Regions from separate parts of the Streptomyces sp. BK79 genome, predicted to be linked through region 2. Evidence: predicted binding sites of a transcription regulator. Region 2 holds the regulator's gene; each other region holds the start of a gene.
The links. The regulator HrcA, encoded in region 2, represses chaperone genes, less so after heat shock. The targets are predictions, from matches to a motif close to TTNGCACTCNGNNNNNCNGAGTGCNAA.

Region 1 (5,485 bases), on a different contig from region 2:
CGTCGACGAGCATGCCCAGCTCCACGCCGTAGCCGACGGGGAAGGGGAGCCGTTCGAGCAGGGAGCGGCGGGCCGCGTACTCGCCGCCGAGCGGCTGGACGAAGCCCGCCAGCCGGGGCCAGTGCAGGTTGAGCAGCGGGCGGGCCATCAGCTCCGTGACCCGGCCGCCCTGCCCGGGCTCGGTGCCCAGGGGGCGGTCGTACATGGCCTTGACGAGGTGCACGCCGGGGTCGGTGAGCAGCGGGCCGACGATCCCGGAGACGAAGTCGGAGGAGAAGTCGCGCAGGTCGGCGTCGACGAAGCAGACGATGTCGCCGCCCGTGACCAGCAGCGAGCGCCACAGCACCTCGCCCTTGCCCGGCACGGCCGGGATGCGGGGGAGGATCGCGTCGCGGTGCACGACGCGGGCGCCCGCCGCGGCGGCCACCGCCGAGGTGCGGTCGGTGGAGCCGGAGTCGACGACCACGACCTCGTCGACGAGCGGCGCCCGGCGCATCAGGTCCCGGCGGATCACCGAGACGATGTCGCCGACCGTCGCCTCCTCGTTCAGGGCGGGGAGCACCACGCTGACCGACTGACCGGTGGCGCGTTTGGCGGCCAGGAGCTGCTGGAGGGGCCGGTCCGCGACGGACCAGGAGCGTGCGCTCAGCCAGCGCTCGACTTCTTCCAGCACGGTCCGGGGCTCCCTCTGTGATCCATCTCGCGGTTCGGACGACTATCTCAACAGCCGTGGCCGTCGGTTACAGTCTTGAACAACGCGGGTGACCTTCGCATGCCGGGGTCGCCGCGTGACCAACAACTGAACACCGCTCATCCAGAGGGGCAGAGGGATACGGCCCGATGAAGCCCCGGCAACCCTCCAGTCGGTTCTTGTCACACGGACGTGGCGAGGCTCCCGGCTAGGGAAGGTGCCAAATCCGTCTCACGGCGAGATGCGTCGTGAGGAAGATGAGGAGAAAGGGCCTCGCCTCACATGGCTGTGCAGACTGTCGAAAGCACCACCGACACCACCGCTTCCACCCCCTCCGCCGCCTCCCCGGTCGACCTCGGTCCCGCCGCGGCGCTCTCCTGCCGCGAGTGCGGCCACCGTGTGCCGCTCGGCCCGCTCTTCGCCTGCGAGGAGTGTTTCGGCCCGCTGGAGATCGCCTACGACTTCTCGGCCTACGACACCGAGGAGCTGCGAGGGCGGATCGAGGCGGGTCCCGCGAACATCTGGCGCTACGCGCCGCTGCTGCCCGTCCCCGCCGACGTGGCGACCAAGCCGAACATCAACCCCGGCTGGACCAAGCTCGTCCAGGCCGACAACCTCGCGCGCGAGCTGGGTGTCGAGCCCGGCAAGCTGTTCGTCAAGGACGACTCCGGCAACCCGACGCACTCCTTCAAGGACCGCGTCGTCGCCCAGGCCCTGGAGGCCGCCCGCGCCTTCGGCTTCACCACCCTCTCCTGCTCCTCCACCGGCAACCTGGCCGGCGCCGTCGGCGCCGCCGCCGCCCGCGCCGGCTTCCGGTCCTGCGTGTTCATCCCGCACGACCTGGAGCAGGGCAAGGTCGTCATGGCCGCCGTCTACGGCGGTGAGCTGGTCGGCATCGAGGGCAACTACGACGACGTCAACCGCTTCTGCTCCGAACTGATCGGCGACCCGGCCGGCGAGGGCTGGGGCTTCGTCAACGTCAACCTGCGGCCCTACTACGCGGAGGGCTCCAAGACCCTCGCGTACGAGATCTGCGAGCAGCTCGGCTGGAAGCTGCCCGACCAGATCGTCGTCCCGATCGCCTCCGGCTCCCAGCTCACGAAGATCGACAAGGGGCTGCAGGAGCTGATCAGGCTCGGGCTGGTCGAGGACAAGCCGTACAAGATCTTCGGTGCCCAGGCCGAGGGCTGCTCCCCGGTGTCCACCGCGTACAAGGCCGGCCACGACGTCGTCCGCCCGCAGAAGCCGAACACCATCGCCAAGTCGCTGGCCATCGGCAACCCGGCCGACGGCCCCTACGTCCTCGACATCGCGCGCCGCACCGGTGGCGCCGTGGAGGACGTGACCGACGAGCAGGTCGTCGACGCCATCAAGCTGCTCGCCCGCACGGAGGGCATCTTCGCGGAGACCGCCGGCGGGGTGACGGTGGGCGTGACGCGCAAGCTGGTCGACAGCGGCGCGCTGGACCCCTCCCTCACCACGGTCGTCCTCAACACCGGCGACGGCCTCAAGACCCTCGACGCGGTGGCCGGCACCGGCCTGACCGCCACCATCCGCCCGAACCTGGACTCCTTCCGAGAGGCTGGCCTCGCATGAGCGTGACCGTTCGCATCCCGACCATCCTGCGCACCTACACCGGCGGGCAGGCCGAGGTCAGCGCCGAGGGCGCGAACCTCGGGGAGGTCATCTCCGACCTGGAGAAGAACCACACCGGCATCGCCGCCCGCGTCCTGGACGACCAGGGCAAGCTGCGTCGCTTCGTCAACGTGTACGTCAACGACGACGACGTCCGCTTCGAGCAGGGCCTCAAGACGGTGACGCCGGACGGTGCGGGCGTCTCCATCATTCCGGCGGTCGCCGGCGGCTGACACCGGGCCGGCTCCCGGCTGATACACCTCGTAGTGCGTATTGCCCTCTCCGTAAGAGAAGCGGAGGGGGCAATTCCATGTGATTGAGCGCGGTAGAGTTGGGGAACGCGCTCCCGATCAAGAGATCGGGGAGCCTGAATTCCCTGCCGCTCGCCCGATAAGAAGCAGCCAAAGTGCGGGCCCTTTTCGCGGCTTTTGCGCCTTTTGCGTACCCGGAATTGATCCGAATTGCAGTGAAACTTCGCCCTATTCCGGACCGGGTGCGTCCAGATTTCTCGTCCGACTGACCTGTTGCAGACGGCAGTTGGACAGATACATTCAGCCGCGGTCGACGCGTTCCGGCGCACGCCCCCAGTCGTGGGGGGTGAGGTCTGACCCGGGTCCGCGAAGTGCGGATCTGTGCAAGGGCCAGTAATAGGGGAGTTAGGCATGGCTCAGGGCACCGTCAAGTGGTTCAACGCGGAGAAGGGGTACGGCTTCATCGCGGTCGACGGTGGTGCGGATGTTTTCGTCCACTACAGCGCGATTCAGATGGACGGCTACCGCACCCTCGAAGAAGGCCAGCGGGTCGAGTTCGAGATCTCGCAGGGTCAGAAGGGCCCGCAGGCCGACATGGTTCGCCTCAGTGCCTGAGACGTTCGGCCACCGCAAGTAAACGGTTCTTCTCCGAAGGGCCCGCACCTCTCCCGGGGGGTGCGGGCCCTTCGGGCTGCCCGGACACCCGTCCGGGTCCCTGTTCGCGGGTGGCTGAGCGCGGGCGCGGATCCCCGGCAGGCGCTTGCACTCGGCAGGGGCGAGTGCTAATCATTGGCGTTAGCACTCTGAAGGTGAGAGTGACAACGAAGGACCGGGTCGGTGAGGCCCGCAGGCCGGGTGGGGAAGGAACCACGAGGCCGGCGAGCCGTCCGTCGCGGGCGCGGGCGCGGTCCGAAGGAATCACCCCCAGTCCTGGAGGGACCACTTCACATGGCCAAGATCATCGCGTTCGACGAGGAGGCACGGCGCGGCCTCGAGCGCGGCATGAACCAGCTCGCGGACGCCGTCAAGGTGACGCTCGGCCCCAAGGGCCGCAACGTCGTCCTCGAGAAGAAGTGGGGCGCCCCCACGATCACCAACGATGGTGTCTCCATCGCCAAGGAGATCGAACTCGAGGACCCGTACGAGAAGATCGGCGCCGAGCTGGTCAAGGAAGTCGCCAAGAAGACGGACGACGTCGCCGGTGACGGTACGACCACCGCGACCGTTCTCGCCCAGGCCCTGGTCAAGGAGGGCCTGCGCAACGTAGCCGCCGGCGCCAACCCGATGGCCCTCAAGCGCGGTATCGAGAAGGCCGTCGAGGCCGTCTCCGCCGCCCTGCTCGAGCAGGCCAAGGACGTCGAGACCAAGGAGCAGATCGCCTCCACGGCCTCCATCTCCGCCGCCGACACCCAGATCGGCGAGCTGATCGCCGAGGCGATGGACAAGGTCGGCAAGGAAGGCGTCATCACCGTCGAGGAGTCCCAGACCTTCGGTCTGGAGCTGGAGCTCACCGAGGGTATGCGCTTCGACAAGGGCTACATCTCGGCGTACTTCGCCACCGACATGGAGCGTATGGAGGCGTCGCTCGACGACCCGTACATCCTGATCGCCAACTCCAAGATCGGCAACGTCAAGGACCTGCTGCCGCTCCTGGAGAAGGTCATGCAGTCGGGCAAGCCGCTGCTGATCATCGCCGAGGACGTCGAGGGCGAGGCCCTGTCGACCCTGGTCGTCAACAAGATCCGCGGCACCTTCAAGTCCGTCGCCGTCAAGGCCCCGGGCTTCGGCGACCGCCGCAAGGCCATGCTCGGCGACATCGCCATCCTCACGGGCGGCGAGGTCATCTCCGAGGAGGTCGGCCTCAAGCTGGAGAACGCGTCCCTGGACCTCCTGGGCCGCGCCCGCAAGGTCGTCATCACCAAGGACGAGACCACGATCGTCGACGGCGCCGGCTCGACCGACCAGGTCAACGGCCGCGTCAACCAGATCCGCGCCGAGATCGAGAACAGCGACTCGGACTACGACCGCGAGAAGCTCCAGGAGCGCCTGGCGAAGCTCGCGGGCGGCGTCGCGGTCATCAAGGCCGGTGCCGCCACCGAGGTGGAGCTCAAGGAGCGCAAGCACCGCATCGAGGACGCCGTGCGCAACGCGAAGGCGGCCGTCGAGGAGGGCATCGTCGCCGGTGGTGGCGTGGCCCTGCTCCAGGCCTCCCAGGTCTTCGAGAAGCTGGAGCTGACGGGTGACGAGGCGACCGGCGCCAACGCCGTGAAGCTCGCCCTGGAGGCCCCGCTGAAGCAGATCGCCGTCAACGGTGGTCTCGAGGGCGGCGTCGTCGTGGAGAAGGTCCGCAACCTGACCGTCGGCCACGGCCTGAACGCCGCGACCGGTGAGTACGTCGACATGATCGCCGAGGGCATCATCGACCCGGCGAAGGTGACCCGTTCCGCGCTGCAGAACGCCGCCTCCATCGCCGCGCTGTTCCTCACCACCGAGGCCGTCATCGCCGACAAGCCGGAGAAGGCCGCCGCGGGCGGCGCCCCGGGCGGCATGCCGGGCGGTGACATGGACTTCTGATCGACCTCTGGTTGATCGACCGTCCGTCACGTACCGAGGGCGGCACTCCCTGTTCCGGCAGGGGGTGCCGCCCTCGGGCGTTCCCGCGGGCCCCCGCGGCCGCGATGTGCGACGGATCACGCCGGTCGGGGGCCGTGGACGGAATGGCCGCGACGGGTGCGCCTGTTGTCGTGGAGGCACCCTCTATGCACGCGCACATACCCACTGGTACCTCCTTAGGAGCCCCCACGTGACCGTCACCGCCTCCGACACCGCCTCGCGCGCCGCGCACCTCCTCGCCCGCCCGGCCACCATCAACGGCCTGACCGTCCCGAACCGCGTCGCGATGGCGCCG
Region 2 (5,485 bases):
CAGGATCGCCTGCCACACCGCCCCGGTGTTCTCGGACGGCCAGCCCAGCGCCCGGCACACGCCCGTCTTCCAGTCCTGGCCGCGCGGTACCCGGGGCCAGCCCTCGATGCCCAGGGAGGACGGCTTCACGGCCTCCCAGATGTCGATGTAGGGGTGGCCCACGACCAGCGCGTGTTCGCTGGTCACCGCCTCCGCGATCCGCCACTCCTTCGAACCCGGCACCAGGTGGTCCACCAGGACCCCCAGCCGCGCGTCCGGACCCGGCGCGAACTCGTCGACGATCGACGGCAGGTCGTCCACGCCCTCCAGGTACTCCACGACGACCCCCTCGATCCGCAGGTCGTCGCCCCACACCTTCTCGACCAGCTCGGCGTCGTGCCGCCCCTCGACGTAGATGCGCCCGGCGCGGGCCACGCGCGCGCGAGCCCCCGGGACCGCCACCGAACCGGACGCCGTGCGCGTGGGCCGTACCGGACCGGACGACGGCCGGACCAGCGTCACCACCCGTCCCTCCAGCAGGAACCCGCGCGGCTCCAGCGGGAACACCCGGTGCTTGCCGAAGCGGTCCTCCAGCGTCACCGTGCCCGCCTCGCAGCCGATCACCGCCCCGCAGAACCCGGTGCCGGGCTCCTCGACCACCAGGCCGGGGTCGGCCGGGACCTCCGGTACCGGCTGCGGTTTCTTCCACGGAGGGGTCAGGTCGGCGGAGTACTGGCGCATTCTGCCGACGATACGAGAAACGGGCGCGCCGTGATCAGCGCGACACGCCGAACCGGGCGGCCAGCGCGTCCCGTTGGGCCCGTACGAACGCCGCGTCCACCACCGCTCCGTGACCGGGCACGTACAGCGCGTCCTCGCCGCCGAGGTCCAGCAGCCGGTCCAGGGCGGCGGGCCAGTGCGACGGTACGGCGTCGGGGCCCGCCTGCGGTTCGCCGGACTCCTCGACCAGGTCGCCGCAGAAGACGACCTCCACCTCGCCCGGCACCAGCACCGCGAGGTCGTGGCCGGTGTGGCCCGGCCCCACGTTGGCGAGCAGCGCCTGCCGGCCGCCGCCCAGGTCGAGCGTCCACTCGCCGCACACCTCGTGCCGGACGGCGACGAGCGCGTCGGCCGCCTCCTCCGCCTGCCCCGCGTCGAGCCCCTCCGCCACCGCGTCCGCCCGCAGCGCCCCGCGCCCGTGTCCGCCCCGCGCGAACACCGCGTCCGTGCCCACCGCGCCGTACACCTCCACCCCCGCGAACGCCGCCGCGCCGAAGACGTGGTCGAAGTGCGGGTGCGTCAGGGCGAGATGCGTCACACGGTGGCCGGTGAGTTCCCGCGCCCACGTGCGCAGCCGAGCGCCCTCCGCCAGGCTCGACCCGGCGTCCACCATCAGCGCCGCGCCCGCGCCGACCACCAGCCCCGCCGTGCAGTCCCACCCCGGCAGCCGGCGGCGCCCCACCCCCGGGGCCAACCGCTCCCACTCCAGGTCTTCCCACATCACGCTCATGGCGGCGACGCTATCGAGGAGGGCGCCTTCGGGCACGGCGACGGTGACCGGCCTTGCCGAGGGCGTACCCCACGGCCGTACACTGGGCCGGGGAAGGCTGGCACTCGCGCGCCGTGAGTGCCAGAGAGGACACCGGGCGGACGACTTCTGGAGGTGCGCGCGCCGATGCTCAGTGAACGCAGGCTCCAGGTGCTGCGCGCCATCGTCCAGGACTACGTCGGCACCGAGGAGCCGGTCGGCTCCAAGGCCCTCACCGAGCGGCACAACCTCGGCGTCTCCCCGGCCACCGTGCGCAACGACATGGCGGCCCTGGAGGACGAGGGGTTCATCGCCCAGCCGCACACCAGCGCCGGGCGCATCCCGACCGACAAGGGCTACCGGCTCTTCGTCGACAAGCTGGCCGGCGTCAAGCCGATGACCGCGCCCGAGCGGCGTGCCATCCAGAACTTCCTGGAGGGCGCCGTCGACCTGGACGACGTGGTGGCCCGCACGGTGCGGCTGCTCGCGCAGCTCACCCGGCAGGTCGCCGTCGTGCAGTACCCGTCGCTGACCCGCTCGACCGTGCGGCACGTGGAGCTGCTGTCGCTGGCGCCCGCGCGGCTGATGCTGGTGCTGATCACGGACACCGGCCGGGTCGAGCAGCGGATGGTCGACTGTCCGGCGCCGTTCGGCGAGGCGTCCCTCGCGGACCTGCGGGCGCGGCTCAACAGCAGGGTCGCCGGGCGCCGGTTCTCGGACGTGCCGAGCCTGGTGGAGGACCTGGCCGACGCCTTCGAGGCCGAGGACCGCGGTACGGTCTCGACGGTGCTCTCCACTCTCCTGGAGACGCTGGTCGAGGAGAACGAGGAGCGGCTCATGATCGGCGGCACCGCCAATCTGACCCGCTTCGGGCACGACTTCCCCCTGGTGATCCGGCCCGTCCTCGAGGCGCTGGAGGAGCAGGTCGTGCTCCTCAAGCTGCTGGGCGAGGCGAAGGATCCGGGCGTGACCGTCCGTATCGGTCATGAGAACGCCCACGAGGGACTCAACTCCACGTCCGTCGTGTCGGTGGGCTACGGTTCGGGCGGCGAGGCGGTTGCCAAGCTCGGCGTGGTCGGACCGACCCGCATGGACTACCCGGGAACGATGGGAGCGGTACGCGCAGTGGCACGGTACGTCGGACAGATCCTGGCGGAGTCGTAGGTGGCCACGGACTACTACGCCGTACTCGGCGTGCGCCGCGACGCTTCCCAGGACGAGATCAAGAAGGCGTTCCGGAGGCTCGCCCGCGAGCTGCACCCGGACGTCAACCCCGATCCGAAGACCCAGGAGCGGTTCAAGGAGATCAACGCCGCCTACGAGGTGCTGTCGGACCCGCAGAAGAAGCAGGTCTACGACCTCGGCGGCGACCCCCTCTCGCAGGCCGCCGGCGGTGGCGCGGGCGGCTTCGGCGCGGGTGGCTTCGGGAACTTCTCGGACATCATGGACGCCTTCTTCGGTACGGCGTCGCAGCGCGGGCCGCGCTCGCGCACCCGCCGGGGCCAGGACGCGATGATCCGCATCGAGGTCGAGCTGGACGAGGCCGCGTTCGGGACGACCAAGGACATCCAGGTCGACACGGCCGTCGTCTGCAACACCTGCAACGGCGAGGGCGCGGCGCCCGGCACGTCGGCCCAGACGTGTGACATGTGCCGCGGCCGCGGTGAGGTCTCGCAGGTCACCCGGTCCTTCCTGGGCCAGGTCATGACCTCGCGGCCCTGCCCGCAGTGCCAGGGCTTCGGCACCGTGGTCCCGACCCCGTGCCCCGAGTGCGCGGGCGACGGCCGGGTCCGCTCCCGGCGCACGCTGACCGTGAAGATCCCGGCGGGCGTCGACAACGGCACGCGGATCCAGCTCGCGGGCGAGGGCGAGGTCGGCCCCGGCGGCGGCCCCGCCGGCGACCTGTACGTCGAGATCCACGAGCTGCCGCACTCGACCTTCCAGCGCCGCGGTGACGACCTGCACTGCACGGTCACCATCCCGATGACGGCGGCGGCCCTCGGCACGAAGGTGCCGCTGGAGACGCTCGACGGCATGGAGGAGGTCGACATCCGCCCGGGCACCCAGTCCGGCCAGTCGATCCCGCTGCACGGCCGGGGCGTCACCCACCTGCGCGGCGGCGGCCGGGGCGACCTCATCGTCCACGTCGAGGTCACCACCCCGACCAAGCTCGACGTCGAACAGGAGCGCCTCCTGCGCGAGCTGGCCAAACTCCGCGGCGAGGAGCGCCCGACCGGGCAGTTCCAGCCCGGCCAGCAGGGATTGTTCTCCCGGCTGAAGGACGCGTTCAACGGACGCTGACAGCTCCTCGCGCGACCTGTCGACGACCCGGGGACGACCTGTCGACGACCCGGGGACGACCTCGGAAAGCCCCTGACGGTGATCACCGTCAGGGGCTTTCCCGTGCCTCCGCCGGAGGCGTTTCGTGGTGGATGCTCCTGGCCTATGCCAACGGAAGCCCGGATTCGGACTTGTTCCGAGGACGTGACAACATGCGCTCATGTCCTCCGCACTGACCGATCTCTTCCCCTACCCGATCGTGCAGGCGCCCATGGCGGGCGGCATCTCCGTGCCCCGGCTCGCCGCCGCGGTCTGCGAGGCGGGCGGGCTGGGATTCCTGGCCGCCGGGTACAAGACCGCGGACGGGATGTACCAGGAGATCAAGGAACTGCGGGGACTGACGGGCCGCCCCTTCGGCGTCAACCTCTTCATGCCGCAGCCCGAGACACCCGACCCCGCCTCCGTCGGTGTCTACGCCCACCAGCTGGCCGGCGAGGCCGCCTGGTACGAGACGGAGCTGGGCGACCCCGACAGCGGCCGGGACGACGGCTACGAGACCAAACTCGCGGTGCTGCTGGACAACCCGGTGCCGGTGGTGTCGTTCCACTTCGGCGTCCCGAGCCGTGAGGTCGTCGACTCCCTGCACCGCGTCGGCACCTTCGCCCTGGTCACCGCGACCACCGCGGAGGAGGCCCGCGCCGTCGAGAGATCCGGCGCCGACGCGGTGATCGCGCAGGGCGCCGAGGCCGGCGGACACCAGGGCACCCACCGGGACCACCCGGAGACGGGCGCCGCCGGCACCGGACTGCTGTCGCTGGTCGCCCAGGTCCGGGAGGCGGTGAGCCTGCCCGTCATCGCCGCCGGCGGCATCATGCGCGGCGGCCAGATCGCCGCGGTCCTCGCGGCCGGCGCGAACGCGGCCCAGCTCGGCACCGCCTTCCTCGCCACCCCCGAGTCCGGCGCGCACGCCCTGCACAAGCAGGCGCTGACCAACCCCCTGTTCGTCCGCACCGAGCTGACCCGCGCCTTCTCCGGCCGCCCCGCCCGCGGCCTGGTCAACCGCTTCGTACGCGAGCACGGCCCCTACGCCCCCGCCGCCTACCCGGAGCTGCACCACCTGACCGCGCCGCTGCGCAAGGCGGCCGCGAGGGCGGGCGACGCGCAGGGCATGGCGCTCTGGGCGGGACAGGGCCACCGGATGGCCCGGGAGCTGCCCGCCGGACAGCTCGTGGAGGTGCTGGCGGCCGAACTCGCCGGCGCCGGGACAGCGTTGTCGGACTTCCTGACGGGAGGGACGGGCCGATGACGGCACCGGTGTTCGTGGTCGACTCCCTGGCGCCGGGAGCGCTGCCCGGGGGCGAGTACGTCCTCGACGGCCCCGAGGGACGGCACGCCGTCTCCGTGAAGCGGCTGCGGCCCGGTGAGGACGTCGTCCTCACCGACGGGCGCGGGCACTGGGCCGAGGGCGTGGTGAAGGCCGCCGAGGGCAAGGACCGCCTGGTCGTCACCGACCTGGAAAGCGTCCACGAGGAGCCCGAGGAGCGGCCCCGCATCACCGTCGTCCAGGCCCTGCCCAAGGGCGACCGCGGAGAGCTGGCCGTCGAGACGATGACCGAGGTCGGCGTCGACGCGATCGTGCCGTGGCAGGCGTCCCGGTGCGTCACCCAGTGGAAGGGCGACCGGGGCCTCAAGGCGCTC
Region 3 (5,485 bases), on a different contig from region 2:
AGTGGCCGTGGCCGTGGCCCGCGGCGGCCGGCTCTTCCTCTTCCTTCTTCTCGACGACCAGGGTCTCGGTCGTCAGGAGGAGGGAGGCGATGGAGGCCGCGTTCTCCAGGGCGGAGCGGGTGACCTTCACCGGGTCGATGACGCCGGCCTTGACCAGGTCGCCGTACTCGCCGGTGGCGGCGTTGAAGCCCTGGCCCTTGTCCAGCTCGGCGACCTTGGAGGTGATGACGTAACCCTCCAGGCCGGCGTTCTCGGCGATCCAGCGCAGCGGCTCGACGGCGGCCTTGCGGACGACCGCGACACCGGTGGCCTCGTCGCCGGTCTTGCCGAGGTTGCCCTCGAGGACCTTGACGGCGTGGACCAGCGCGGAGCCACCACCGGAGACGATGCCCTCCTCGACCGCGGCGCGGGTCGCGGAGATGGCGTCCTCCAGACGGTGCTTGCGCTCCTTCAGCTCCACCTCGGTGGCGGCGCCGACCTTGATCACGCACACGCCGCCGGCCAGCTTGGCGAGGCGCTCCTGGAGCTTCTCGCGGTCCCAGTCGGAGTCCGTGTTCTCGATCTCGGCCTTGATCTGGGCGATGCGGCCCTCGACCTCGTCGCGCTTGCCGGCACCGTCGACGATCGTGGTGTCGTCCTTGGTGACGGTGATGCGACGGGCGGTGCCGAGCACCTCCAGGCCGACCTGGTCGAGCTTGAGGCCGACCTCCTCGGAGATGACGGTGGCGCCGGTGAGGACGGCCATGTCCTGGAGCATCGCCTTGCGGCGGTCGCCGAAGCCCGGGGCCTTGACGGCCACCGCGTTGAAGGTGCCGCGGATCTTGTTGACGACCAGGGTCGACAGGGCCTCGCCCTCGACGTCCTCGGCGATGATCAGCAGCGGCTTGGAGGCGCCCGCCTGGATGACCTTCTCCAGCAGCGGCAGCAGGTCCGCGATGGAGGAGATCTTGCCCTGGTTGATGAGGATGTAGGGGTCCTCGAGGACGGCCTCCATGCGCTCCTGGTCCGTCACGAAGTACGGCGACAGGTAACCCTTGTCGAAGGCCATGCCCTCGGTGAAGTCCAGCTCCAGACCGAAGGTGTTGGACTCCTCGACGGTGATGACACCGTCCTTGCCGACCTTGTCCATCGCCTCGGCGATCAGCTCGCCGACCTGGCTGTCCTGGGCGGACAGACCGGCGACGGCGGCGATGTCGGACTTCTCGTCGATCGGGCGCGCGGTGGCGAGGAGTTCCTCGGACACGGCGGCGACGGCCGCGTCGATGCCCTTCTTCAGCAGCGCCGGGGAGGCACCGGCGGCGACGTTCTTCAGACCCTCGCGGACCAGGGCCTGGGCCAGCACGGTGGCGGTGGTCGTACCGTCACCCGCGATGTCGTTGGTCTTGGTCGCCACCTCCTTCACCAGCTGGGCGCCGAGGTTCTCGTACGGGTCCTCGATCTCCACCTCACGGGCGATGGTGACGCCGTCGTTGGTGATGGTCGGGGCGCCGAACTTCTTGTCGATGACGACGTTGCGGCCCTTGGGGCCGATCGTCACCTTCACCGTGTCGGCGAGCTTGTTGACGCCGCGCTCGAGGGCGCGACGGGCGTCCTCGTCGAACTTCAGGATCTTCGCCATGGGAGCGTGAGCCCTCTCGGAAATCTTGGGGTTATACGGCACTGCGCCCCGGACGCCCGGCTTCTTAACGGTCGCGGGGGCCAGGGGCGCAGTGGAAAAGCTGGGTACTTCGGGTGAACTACTTCTCGATGATCGCGAGCACGTCGCGGGCCGAGAGGACGAGGTACTCCTCGCCGTTGTACTTCACCTCGGTGCCGCCGTACTTGCTGTAGAGCACGACGTCGCCGACGCTGACGTCGAGCGGAAGACGGTTGCCGTCCTCGAAGCGGCCCGGGCCCACGGCCAGGACGACGCCCTCCTGGGGCTTCTCCTTGGCGGTGTCCGGAATGACCAGGCCCGAAGCCGTGGTCTGCTCGGCGTCGAGCGGCTGGACCACGATGCGGTCCTCGAGCGGCTTGATGGCAACCTTGGAGCTGGCGGTCGTCACGATCCGACCTCCCCCTTCGGAGATCTCACGGGGTTAACTGTCTGAGGTGGCGACCAGGTCGATCCGTCGTCGCGGGTGCCGGACCTGCCCGTCGCTGTGTTGGCACTCTCCAGGGGGGAGTGCCAGACCCGAGACTATGACCGCGATTAGCACTCGGTCAAGCGGAGTGCCAATGCCCGCGGCGCGTCGGCGGAGTTTCGGGGTGAACGCCGGGCCGTGTCGCACCCCGCGCGGGTGGGGGACGGGTGGGAACCTCGCCCGGCGTCGAGGGGGTCAGAGGCAGTCCTCAGAGGTAGTCCTCCAGGCGGCCCACCCTCAGCCCCTGCTCCTCGATCGTCTCCAGCAGGCGTGCCGTGCGGGCGCTCAGGCCCTGACCCGTGGGGTGGTCCGGGTCGACGGCGACGATGTCGCCGGGGTGCAGGCGGTGGTCGCCCCGGGTGTAGGTGAGGTCGCCGTCGGCGTTCACGGCCGCCCGCCACAGGACGACCGCCGCGATGCCGCAGTCGGCGGCGGCGCGCAGGGTCACGGTGTCGTGAGTGCCGTAGGGCGGGCGGAAGAGGTGGGGGCGGACGCCGAAGCGGGACCTGAGCTTGGTCTGCTGGCCGCAGATCTCGGCCCGCTGGCCCGCGTAGGGCAGGCCGCGCAGGGAGCGGTGGTCCAGGGTGTGGTTCTGGAGGCTCGCCCCGACCGAGCGCAGCCGGGCGAAGTGGCCGTACGCCGGTCCGGCGACGGTGTCGGTGAGGAACAGGGTGACGGGCAGCCGCCGTGCGCGGATCAGCCCGGTGAGGGACGGGTCGCGCTCGGCGCTGTCGTCGAAGGTGAGGAAGACGACCCGGTCGGTGGTGCGGACGTGGTCGACGACGGGCGGCAGGCTCTGGCCCCGGTCGCTGCCCTGGGCCGGCTCCCCGGCCGCCGGGGGCCGCGCGGGGTCGGTGAACTGGGCGCAGCCGGTGAGCAGGACGGCGGCCAGGGCGGCACTGGCCGGCCGGAACCGCCCGCGCCTCACAGGTAGTCCTCCAGCCGGGCCACGGCGTATCCCTCGGCGGTGACCTTGTCGAGGAAGGCGCGGACCATGTCGCGCATGGTGCCGCCCCAGTCGTCCGCGCCCCGGAAGTGGGTGAGGACGATGTCCCCGGGGTGGATCTTCCGGTCCCACTCGCGGTAGTCCCAGTGGTCGGCGAAGACCTCCTCGTTCCAGATCGGGACGTACCGGATGCCGCAGGCCTTGGCCGCGCGCAGGGTGTCGCGGTTGTAGTTGCCGTAGGGCGGGCGGAAGAGGGCGGGGCGCTTGCCGTAGCGCTCCTCGATCACGTCCTGCATGCCGCAGATCTCGCGCTTCTGCTCGCGGTAGGACAGGGCGGGCAGGTAGGGGTGGTTCAGGGTGTGGTTGTTGAGGGTGACGCCGCGGTCCCGCATCTTCTCGAAGTAGCCGTAGTCCTCCTTGACCAGGTAGTCGCTGAGGAAGGCGGTGTACGGGACCTTCAGTTCGCTCATCATCCGCAGGAACGCCGGGTCCTTCTCGGCGCCGTCGTCGATGGTGAGGAAGACGATCTTCTTCTCGGTGGGGATCGAGGTGAAGACCGGCGGGAGGTTCTCCTGGCCCCTCACCTCGAAGCCCTCGCGGGCCTTGATCTCCGGCTTCTTCGCCGGGGGCGGCGGCGCGGTCAGCGGGACCTTCTCCAGCTTCCAGCGCTCGGCGGCGGCGACCCGGGCGGCCTGGGCCGCGCGGAGCTTGCCGGCGTAGGCGTCGAGCGCGCGGGCCGGGGGTGCTTGCAGGGGCTCCCCGCCGGACGCGCCCCGCGTCCCGGAGGCGTCCTGCGCACAGCCGGAGGCGAGGGCGGCGACGGCGAGCACGGCGACACCGCCGCGCGTCCGGAGCCTCGGGGAGGACGGCCGGAATGCCCTGGACACCCGGCTTTTGTCATTTTGTACGACTGCTCGCATGGTGCCGGATCCTCGCAGCCCCGCCCGGCCGGACCGTGCCCGACACCGCGCCGGAGGCGCACCATCCACCGACTGGCCCACAATGTCCCGGTGAACGACCTCGACGCCCTCCTCGCCCTGCTCACCCCCGCCGGCCGCGCCCTCCTCGACGAGGTGCGCGACACCGATCCCGCGCGGGAACTGGCCGTCGCGACCCGGTTGCGGCGCACGCATCCCGCCGAGCTGGTGTCGGCGGCGCTCGGGCAGGCGCGGCTGCGGCAGCGGGCGGTGGCGAAGTTCGGGGCCGAGGACGCCGGGCGGATGTTCTTCACGCCCGCCGGGGTCGAGCAGTCGACGCGGGCGAGCGTGGCCGCGTACCGGGCCCGGCGGTTCAAGGCCCTGGGCGTGACCTCCGTGGCCGACCTGTGCTGCGGGATCGGCGGCGACGCGATCGCGCTGGCCCGGGCCGGGATCCGGGTGCTCGCCGTGGACCGCGACCCGGCGACCGCCGCGGCGGCCCGCGCCAACGCCGGGGCGCTGGGGCTGGCCGAGCTGATCGAGGTGCGCGAGGCGGATGTGACGGAGGTGGACACGGGTGCGTACGACGCCGTGTTCGTCGATCCGGCGCGGCGGGGCGGGCGGGGCCGGATCTTCGACCCCGAGGCGTACTCGCCGCCGCTGTCCTGGGCCGTCGGGGCGGCGCGTACGGGGTCCCGTGCCGCCGCGCTGAAGGTGGCGCCCGGCATCCCGCACGAGGCGGTGCCGGACGACGCCGAGGCCGAGTGGATCTCGGACGGCGGGGACGTGAAGGAGGCGGTGCTGTGGTTCGGCGGCGCGCGGGAGGCGGTGGCACGGGAGGCGGTCGCGCGGGAGGCGGTCACGCCGGGCGCGGTGCGCGCCACGCTGCTGCCGGGGCCCCGCACCCTGCCCGGCACCGGCCTGCCCGACCCGGAGGTCCGCACGCCCGGCCGCTACCTGTACGAACCGGACGGCGCCGTCATCCGCGCCCATCTGGTCGCCGAGGTGGCCGAACAGGTCGGCGGCGGGCTGCTGGACGCCACCATCGCGTACGTCACCGCGGACGAGCTGCTGCCGACGCCGTACGCCACGGCGTACGAGATCACCGACCGGATGCCCTTCAACGTCAAGAAGCTGAAGGCGCTGCTGCGGGAGCGCGGGGTCGGCACGCTGACGGTGAAGAAGCGGGGCTCGGCGGTGGAGCCGGAGGAGCTGCGGCGGAAGGTCAAGCCCCAGGGGCCGAACGCGGCGACGGTGTTCATGACCCGGGTCGCGGGGGCACCGACGATGCTGATCGGGCACCCGGCCGGCAGGCCCTGACCGCACCCGACGGCCCTAGGGCCTGTCTGACAATTCGCGTCGTCGCCCGGAGGGCGGCCTCGCGGCGTCAGGTGCGTGCTCTCGGCGTGCCGGGCGTAGAGCCTCGTACTGGATGTACTCGGCTCTGCGCCCGGTGCGGCGAGTGGGGGTGCCCCCTCTGGGGGAGCGTGCATGGCGTC

Region 1: the regulator HrcA is predicted to act here: its motif matches at 3,337-3,363, upstream of groL (chaperonin GroEL).
Region 3: the regulator HrcA is predicted to act here: its motif matches at 2,192-2,218, upstream of groES (co-chaperone GroES).

What each region holds. Positions count from the first base shown of each region.
Region 1 is NZ_JBHVOC010000014.1:165,599-171,083, reverse strand. It holds gene ACFIF2_RS19330 (glucosyl-3-phosphoglycerate synthase) at 1-673, opposite strand, end outside; SAM riboswitch class I at 808-955, shown strand; gene thrC (threonine synthase) at 974-2,287, shown strand; gene ACFIF2_RS19320 (MoaD/ThiS family protein) at 2,284-2,559, shown strand; gene ACFIF2_RS19315 (cold-shock protein) at 2,989-3,192, shown strand; gene groL (chaperonin GroEL) at 3,526-5,151, shown strand; gene ACFIF2_RS19305 (NADH:flavin oxidoreductase) at 5,381-5,485, shown strand, end outside.
Region 2 is NZ_JBHVOC010000004.1:86,757-92,241, forward strand. It holds gene ACFIF2_RS06035 (DUF3097 domain-containing protein) at 1-720, opposite strand, end outside; gene ACFIF2_RS06040 (MBL fold metallo-hydrolase) at 755-1,489, opposite strand; gene hrcA (heat-inducible transcriptional repressor HrcA) at 1,655-2,671, shown strand; gene dnaJ (molecular chaperone DnaJ) at 2,672-3,808, shown strand; gene ACFIF2_RS06055 (nitronate monooxygenase) at 4,008-5,093, shown strand; gene ACFIF2_RS06060 (16S rRNA (uracil(1498)-N(3))-methyltransferase) at 5,090-5,485, shown strand, end outside.
Region 3 is NZ_JBHVOC010000006.1:125,082-130,566, reverse strand. It holds gene groL (chaperonin GroEL) at 1-1,618, opposite strand, end outside; gene groES (co-chaperone GroES) at 1,737-2,045, opposite strand; gene ACFIF2_RS09395 (polysaccharide deacetylase family protein) at 2,332-3,051, opposite strand; gene ACFIF2_RS09390 (polysaccharide deacetylase family protein) at 3,048-3,989, opposite strand; gene ACFIF2_RS09385 (methyltransferase domain-containing protein) at 4,080-5,306, shown strand.